DNA from 2 places in the Vibrio sp. BS-M-Sm-2 genome. Region 2 is predicted to be linked to the other one. Evidence: riboswitches for the same ligand, from Rfam matches in the RefSeq annotation. Region 2 holds a riboswitch; the other holds the start of a gene.

Region 1 (4,291 bases), on a different replicon from region 2:
CGATAACGCCACCTTTGATGAGCTTCTTGTTGTTTGTAGAGAAGCAGTTGGAATATCAGGTCGATAGCGGTATTGAGTCATCAATTTTGGATGTGTTTTCACTGCTGTTAGAGCAACAACAAGTGAGCAAGAGCATCGACCCAAGAATCCGCGCCGTACAAAGGCTGATAGCGGATAATTACACGCAGCCGTTATCCATTTCACAACTTGCAGAAACGGCCTGTTTGAGTCCTACTCAATTCAAAAAACGCTTCAAAGAATGCCTGGGTATCAGTGCCCTTAAATACATCACTCGATATCGTATGGAGAAAGCTCAAGCCTTGTTAACCCACACAGATTTACCTGTTCAATTGATCGCTGAAAATGTGGGATATAGTGATGTTTCTGCTTTCAGTCGCCGCTTCTCTCAGCACTTTGGAATGTCTCCAAGGGCGTTTCTAGGCTCAATGAAAGACAGTCTTTAGAAACAACAATAGCGTCCTTTCGGCAAACTAACTTTTATCAATCTTCATTATTATCTATTTCAGAACTGAAAATTGGGTAATAGAAATGAATCTTGCCATCAATCGCGTTAACGAATTCCAAACGGGCACTTTAGCCATCTTGTTTGCTTCCATTTTATGGGGCACGACAGGCACCGCCGCAAGTTTTGCGCCTGATCTAAGCCCATTAGCGATTGGTGCTTTCTCTATGGGTGTCGGCGGCCTAATGCAAGCGGGCTTAGCGTATCGAAAAATCCTATTAGTCCTTGATCAACTTTTGCAGAATAAGAAGCTGTTGGCAGTGAGCGCTTTGGCTTTGGCGGTCTATCCTTTAACTTTCTATTCTTCAATGAAATTATCAGGCGTGGCGATTGGTACCGTGGTTTCGATTGCAACCGCACCTTTCTTTTCAGCACTGTTAGAGTGTCTGATTAGCAAAAATAACAACATCAACAAACGTTGGCTCACTAGCTTTGCGATTGGTGTCGTGGGTATTGGGTTGTTGGTGTTTTCAGAATCTTCATCGACGAATGAATCCGGTGATGATCTAAAGCTGTTAGGTATTGCTTTGGGGTTGCTCGCTGGGTTGTGTTATGCCATTTATTCTTGGGCGACCAAAGCACTGATCGACAAAGGGATTAAGTCACAAGCGGCAATGGGCAGTATTTTTGGCCTTGGTGCGATGCTGTTGCTGCCAACGCTCTGGTTTACTGGTGAGAACCTGTTTTCCTCGCAGATTAACGTATTAGTCATCAGTTATCTGACGTTAATCCCACAATGCTTGGGCTATATCGCGTTCAGTTTTGGTTTACGCCACGTGACCGCGAGTAGCGCCAATCTGCTGACTCTGTTTGAACCAGTAGTCGCAGCGGTGCTTGCCGTCTGCGTTGTCGGTGAGCTGATTCCTTTTATAGGTTGGCTAGGTATGTTTCTGATTGTGCTGTGCTTGTTGATACAGTCGAAGCCATCTAAAGGCACGTTATAAGTATTTGTTTTGTTGAGCCTAATTGAAATTTATTCATGCGTAATTCTTATAATTGAATAAAATCAGTATCTCAGTTGTGAGAGTGCTGTTACTATCGCTATCAATAGTCGGGGGGCATATACCTTATTTGGTGTTTGCTGAGATCGTTAATCGAGACCCGTTGAACCTGATTCAGTTAACACTGGCGTAGGGAACTATAAGCACTCGATCTACGTCTGCACCCATGAAAACTTTCATGAGCCTAATGCGACTTCTCCTTCGATCAGTGTTCGTTCTCCTACGTCTTGTAAGATAGTAGGAGCGACAATGACACACAGTTCTATTTCAAAAGATTTAACGCCAAAATCCTCAACACAGCAGCACTCTGCTGAAGACACGATTCGCACGAATACTCCGATTGTTTTAACCATCGCTGGCTCAGACAGCGGCGGCGGTGCAGGGATCCAAGCTGATATTAAAGCCATGTCTGCTACCGGTAGTTTTGCTTGTTCTGTGATTACCGCTATCACTTCCCAGAACACTCAAGGCGTTTCCGCCATTTTTCCTATTCCACTCGACCATGTCGCTAGTCAGTTAGATGCGGTTTTTACTGATCTCAATATCGTGGCAGTAAAAGTCGGCATGTTGGCCGATGCGCAAATCATCAAAGTCGTTGCAGACAAAATTAAGCAGTATCAACCTAAGCACTTAGTGATTGACCCTGTGATGGTCGCGACAAGTGGTGATCTGCTGTTAGAAAACTCGGCTATCACCACGCTGAAACAAGAGCTGATTCCGCTGGCAGACATCATTACTCCTAACTTGCCAGAAGGCGCTGCACTTACAGGCAAAGCTGTCCCTGAAAGCGAAGCAGAAATGCAGGGCATGATTGAAGACTTACGCGCACTAGGTGCTAAAGCCGTTCTCTTGAAAGGCGGTCACTTAGAGAAGGATGAAAACAGTAACGACTTACTGATTCTGCCAACCACATCTGCTCTGATTAGCGCGAAGCGCTTTCCTACTAAAAATACCCACGGCACGGGTTGTACGCTCTCTTCTGCTATCGCTTCTTTCTTGGCTCAAGGCAATACGCTTCCAGAAGCTGTCGACTTAGGTAAACAATACATTTCACGTGCTATTGCTCATGCTGATGAGTTGCAAGTCGGTCAAGGTCACGGCCCGGTAAATCACTTCTTCGTTGGGCACGGTAATGTCCGTTAATACGGTTGGTGTTCAACTCAGCAATGCCTCCTTACGTTATAACGACAGTGAGCACGCGACCTTGTCTGGGTTGTCGCTTAGCTTAAACGCAGGTAAGTGGACGGTATTGTTGGGTCGAAGTGGCTGCGGGAAAACCACGGTATTGCGTTATTTTGCAGGTTTGCTGGAAGACAAGGTGGAGTGGCAGGGCACATTGGCAACGTCTGATGAATTGCCTTTAACGGATCGCATTGCTTACATGGCGCAGCAAGATCTGTTGCTGCCATGGCTATCGGTCATCGACAATGTTTGCCTGAGTCATCGTTTTCAAAATCCAGCTTCTGATAAAGCACTGCAAATCAATCAAGCACTCGAGTTATTAGCTGCGGTTGGTTTGGCTGATTGTGCGAATGCGATGCCGGATCAGTTGTCTGGTGGCATGCGCCAGCGTGTTGCTTTGGCTCGCACCTTAATGCAAGACAAGCCAGTGGTGCTGATGGATGAGCCGTTCTCTGCGCTGGATGCGGTAACAAGACACAAGCTGCAAAGTTTAGCGTGTGAACTGCTAAAAGGTAAAACCGTTGTGTTGATCACCCATGATCCACAAGAAGCGGTGCGTTTGGCGGACAATTTGTATGTGTTGCAAGGCACACCTGCGAGTGCTCAGTCTTTATCTGTGCCTCTCACGTCAACACCTCGAGTGTTAGATGGTGAATGTGCTGAGTTGCAACAAGCGATCTTAGCTCAGTTGGAACGTGATTATGAATGATTTAACGCGAAGCGAAGTTGGGGCTCGTTCAACCGACATACAGGCTAGCACTGAACGTCCTCGTCAGATGAATCCCGTTATGCGTTTGCTTATCAGCAGCGCCGTGATTCTCGGTTTATGGCAACTGGTGGTGGTTATCTTCGAGATGCCAAGCTTCATTCTGCCAGCTCCCGCAGAAGTCTTCATCAAGCTAATTGAACGTTACGATGTGCTACTCAAACACACTTGGGTGACTGCGCAGGAGATCTTACTTGGTCTATTGCTCGGTTTATCCATGGGGCTGTTTTTCGCCCTACAGATGTTGATGTTCGAACCGTTGAAACGCTGGTTGTTGCCTATCTTAATTGCTAGCCAAGCTATCCCTGTGTTTGCGATCGCGCCAGTATTGATGTTGTGGCTAGGCTATGGCATCGCGTCAAAAGTGGTGATGGCGGCGATCATTATCTTCTTCCCCGTGACCACTTGTTGTTACGACGGCCTGCGAAATACACCGACGGGCTATCTTGATCTTGCCAAGACCATGGGTGCATCGAAATGGCAATTGTTGCGTTATATCCAACTGCCTGCTGCGCTGCCAACTTTGGCGTCTGGCATTCGTGTGGCTGTGGTTATTGCCCCAATTGGTGCGGTTGTCGGCGAGTGGGTGGGTTCGAGTGAAGGGCTGGGTTACCTAATGCTGCAAGCCAACGCACGCATGATCATTGATGAGATGTTTGCTGCCTTATTCATCTTGGCGGTGCTATCTATTTCGCTCTATTTCATCACAGACAAATTACTTAAAAAAGCTATCCCTTGGGAGAACCAGTGATGGTTAGCTCAATAACTCTTTGTTTAATAAAGCTTCGCTCAAGGCTATTTATCTAAACAAACCTCGTT
Region 2 (4,291 bases):
CTGTGCCAAGCAATGGCCGTATTTTCTCACCTAAACAAGATGTGGCTATTCAAGATGTTCTATCTCGTGGCTGTTGGAGTGAGACTGAATCAAGCGGCGAGCAAGGCGATTGGGATGCTAAGAAGTTAGTCAAAGACGGCTCTCAATTTGAGGTCTACTTCCAAAATGAATGTGTTGGAACGGTAAACTGGGATTTAGTGGGCGACCACAACGTAAACAATGCCTTGATGGCGATAGCAGCTGCACGACACGTAGGTGTGACTCCTGACTTAGCGTGTGAATCACTAGCTACTTTCATTAACACTAAGCGCCGCTTGGAGTTTAAAGGCGAGGTGGCAGGTGTTTCTGTTTATGACGATTTTGCTCATCACCCAACGGCGATTGAACTTACGCTAGGCGGGTTACGTAATAAGGTCGACACTAAGAAGATCATTGCCGTTTTAGAGCCTCGTTCTGCCACCATGAAACGTGGTGTGCACAAAGAAACCTTGGCTGATTCGTTGAAGCAGGCGGATTCTACCTACTTATTCCAACCGGGTAACATTGATTGGTCGGTTCAAGATGTTGCAGACGCTTGTCACCAACCTGCACACGTGAGTGATGACATGGATGCATTCGTTGCTAAAATTGTCTCAGAGGCACAAGCGGGTGACCAAATCTTGGTAATGAGTAATGGTGGCTTTGGTGGTATTCACCAAAAACTGTTGGATGGATTGGCACTCAAAGGCTAACGGCATCCACGACCTTATAATTTGAAGTAATTGAGAACATGACAAAACACGATAAAGCGATAACTCTTGCTTTCACTGGCGCATCCGGTGCGCCTTATGGCCTACGTTTACTTGAATGCCTTTTGGCGGCCGATTATCAGGTCTATTTGCTGATTTCATCGGCTGCGCGAGTGGTATTGGCGACCGAGCATGAGCTTAAGTTACCTGCTGGGCCGGATGCGGCGAAACAAGCTTTGGTTAAACACCTTGGCTGCGCCCCAGAAAAGCTTGTGGTGTGTGGCAAAGACGACTGGTTCTCACCGGTTGCCTCTGGTTCAGCAGCGCCTAAGCAGATGGTAGTGTGTCCATGTTCTGCGGGAAGTTTGGCTTCGATTGCACACGGCTTGTCGGATAACTTGATTGAGCGAGCAGCAGACGTGGTCATGAAAGAGCGAGGTCAACTGTTATTGGTAGTTCGTGAAACGCCATTTTCTACGCTTCATCTAGAGAACATGCACAAACTATCGACCATGGGCGTGACGATCATGCCTGCGGCTCCGGGGTTTTATCACCAACCTAAGTCTATTGAAGATCTGGTCGACTTTATGGTGGCGCGTATTCTTGATCATCTTGGTATCGAACAAGGTTTAGTGCCACGTTGGGGCTACGATCAACGTAATTGATCCAAACTTGATAGCTTATTGTTAAAAATCAAATTACAATTCTGAACACTCATCGGGGAGCGAACCATTCAAATAATGAATGCGAGCTGAGATCAAGCAGATGCTTGGGACCCGTAAACCTGAACCAGATAATGCTGGCGTAGGAATTGAGTTAGGAACAACCTCTACCGTTCTCCTCCCTCAAACCTGTGCCGCTCAGACTATGGAGAGCGTCCAGTGAAATTCACATTAACTACTCTTGCTGTTACTACAGCGATCTCTTTTTCTGCCTTTGCTGCAGACAATACTTTGACCGTATACACCTATGACTCTTTTGCTGCGGATTGGGGCCCTCGTCCTGCCGTTGAAAAAGCATTCGAAGAAAAATGTGGTTGTGATGTGAATTTTGTCGCGCTAGAAGATGGCGTCTCTATCCTGAACCGTTTACGTCTTGAAGGGGGCAATAGCAAAGCCGATATCTTGCTAGGTCTCGACAACAACCTGATGGCTGAAGCGAAAGCGACGGGCTTATTGGCTGAGCATAATGTTGATACTTCATCAGTAACGCTTCCTAATGGTTGGAACGATAGCACTTTTGTTCCCTATGACTTTGGCTACTTTGCTTTTGTTTACAACAAAGAGAAGTTGGCAAACCCGCCGAAGAGCTTGAAAGAACTGGTTGAGCTGCGAGATGATCTTAAGGTTATCTACCAAGACCCACGTACATCAACACCAGGTCAAGGCATGATGCTTTGGATGAAGTCGGTATACGGTGATGAAGCGACAGCAGCATGGAAGAAGCTTGCTCAGAAAACAGTGACTGTAACCAAAGGTTGGTCTGAAGCTTATTCTATGTTCCTAGAAGGTGAGTCGGATTTAGTGTTGTCTTACACAACGTCTCCGGCTTACCACATTATTGCTGAGAGCGATTCTAAGTACGCAGCAGCAAGCTTCGAAGAAGGGCATTACACTCAAGTTGAAGTGGCCGCTAAAGTTAAAGGCAGTAAGAACGAGAAACTGGCTGATGATTTTATGGCGTTTATCCTAAGTAATGAATTCCAATCGGCGATGCCAACAGGCAACTGGATGTACCCAGTGACCGATATTGAGCTTCCAAAAGGGTTCGAGCAACTTACGGTTCCTCAGAAAGCGCTAAGCTTCACGCCTGAAGAAATTGCCGCTAAGCGCAAGCCTTGGATCCGAGAGTGGCAGAGCGCACTTACTTTTTAACTTACTATTTAAAAAATGAGCTTTCTAACGTACTTTAAAAAAACTAGCTTTCTGTATTTAAAGGTTCATTCGTTATGTTTGGAGTGAACCATTTACGGTAAAAAATCAATTTATGATAAAGAAAACACCTAAGGTCGGGATCTGGGTTGCGATACTCATTACCGCCTTCGTGGTTTCAGCAGTTGGGGCATTGCTTAGCAATGCCCCTTCTCTTGATATCAGCCAAGTATGGTCCGATCCCTACTATTGGCATGTAACGAAATTCAGCTTTTATCAAGCGACACTCTCAACAGTGCTGAGTGTTGGCTTTGCTATACCTATTGCTCATGCGCTGTGCCGTAGACAATTTTTTGGACGCGCTTTGTTGTTAAGGTTGTTCGCGTCCACCTTAGTCCTGCCGGTGTTAGTCGGTGTATTTGGCTTACTTGCGATCTATGGTAATAGTGGTTGGTTAGCTAAGTTTTTGGCGAACTTCGATATTGAACTGCCATTTTCGATTTATGGCTTGAATGGTATTTTGTTGGCGCATGTTTTCTTTAACTTGCCTTATGCTAGTCGTTTACTTTTGCAAGCGTTAGATACTGTGCCTGCCGAGCAGCATAAACTCTGTGCTCACTTAGGCATGAGCCATTGGAATAAATTTAAATGGGTTGAATGGCCGAGGCTAAGGCAGCAATTACCGCATGTGTGTGGCTTAGTGTTCATGCTGTGCTTCACCAGCTTTGCTACCGTGATGGCGTTGGGTGGTGGTCCGAAATCGACCACCATTGAGCTCGCCATCTATCAAGCAATCAAATTCGACTTTGACCTGCAGGCTGGCGCGCTACTTGCGATATGGCAAATGCTGCTGTGTGGAGTGCTCGCGGTCAGCATTCAACGCCTATCGAAACCTATTTCTGTGACGGCCAGCCAGTTGGCGGAAGAGAAATATTTGGTTAAGGACAGCTGGTGGTCAAAAGCTTGGGACAGCTTCTGGATCATCATAGTCTCAATGCTGGTATTGCCGCCATTAGCTATGGTTATCGTCAGTGGTATTAACTCGCAAGCACTGACAGTACTCAGCAGTGAGCCGTTTTGGGCGGCATTAATGACCTCGGTTAAAGTCGCGTCATTAGCAAGTGTTATCGCGGTTGGTATTGGTATCGCGATACTACTGACCAGCAGAGCATGGCGCTTACAGAATAAGAACTTTCGAGCCGATAAAATCGAGCTGATTGGCACTATTATCTTAGTCACTCCGGGGCTAGTGATCAGTACGGGTATCTTCCTACTATTACGCTCATTTACCGATGTGTTCAGCTTGGCTTTCTTTATCGTGATTGCCGTCAACAGTTTAATGGCACTGCCTTACGTAATTAAAACCTTAGCTCAACCTATGCTGCATTTGTCTCAGCAGTACCAGTATGTGTGTGCAAGCTTAGGAATGACAGGATTCACTCGCTTTAGGTTGGTGGAGTGGCGCGCATTACGTAAGCCGATGGCGCAAGCCTTCTCGATCAGCTTTATGCTGGCGATGGGCGACTTAAGTGCGATTGCCTTATTTGGTAGCCAAGACTTTAGAACACTGCCTTTGTACCTATTCCAATTGCTAGGCAGCTATCAGATGGAAGCCGCAGCCGTTGTTTCGGTTAGTCTGCTGCTGTTGAGTGTGGGCAGTTTTAGCTTCATTGAATTTTTATTTACTCGAAC

Evidence for each region. A riboswitch is a leader RNA that binds a small molecule or an ion and turns the genes downstream of it on or off. The one in region 2 is predicted to bind thiamine pyrophosphate.
Region 1: it holds a riboswitch for thiamine pyrophosphate, as region 2 does, so the genes downstream of both, thiD (bifunctional hydroxymethylpyrimidine kinase/phosphomethylpyrimidine kinase) here and thiB (thiamine ABC transporter substrate binding subunit) in region 2, are expected to answer to the same signal.

What each region holds. Positions count from the first base shown of each region.
Region 1 covers NZ_CP167895.1:1,150,585-1,154,875, forward strand. Annotated here, with positions in the region: gene AB8613_RS21070 (AraC family transcriptional regulator) at 1-464, shown strand, start outside; gene AB8613_RS21075 (DMT family transporter) at 550-1,467, shown strand; TPP riboswitch at 1,566-1,677, shown strand; gene thiD (bifunctional hydroxymethylpyrimidine kinase/phosphomethylpyrimidine kinase) at 1,774-2,667, shown strand; gene AB8613_RS21085 (ABC transporter ATP-binding protein) at 2,657-3,415, shown strand; gene AB8613_RS21090 (ABC transporter permease) at 3,408-4,223, shown strand.
Region 2 covers NZ_CP167894.1:2,307,746-2,312,036, forward strand. Annotated here, with positions in the region: gene mpl (UDP-N-acetylmuramate:L-alanyl-gamma-D-glutamyl-meso-diaminopimelate ligase) at 1-731, shown strand, start outside; gene AB8613_RS10570 (flavin prenyltransferase UbiX) at 770-1,393, shown strand; TPP riboswitch at 1,437-1,556, shown strand; gene thiB (thiamine ABC transporter substrate binding subunit) at 1,610-2,602, shown strand; gene thiP (thiamine/thiamine pyrophosphate ABC transporter permease ThiP) at 2,715-4,291, shown strand, end outside.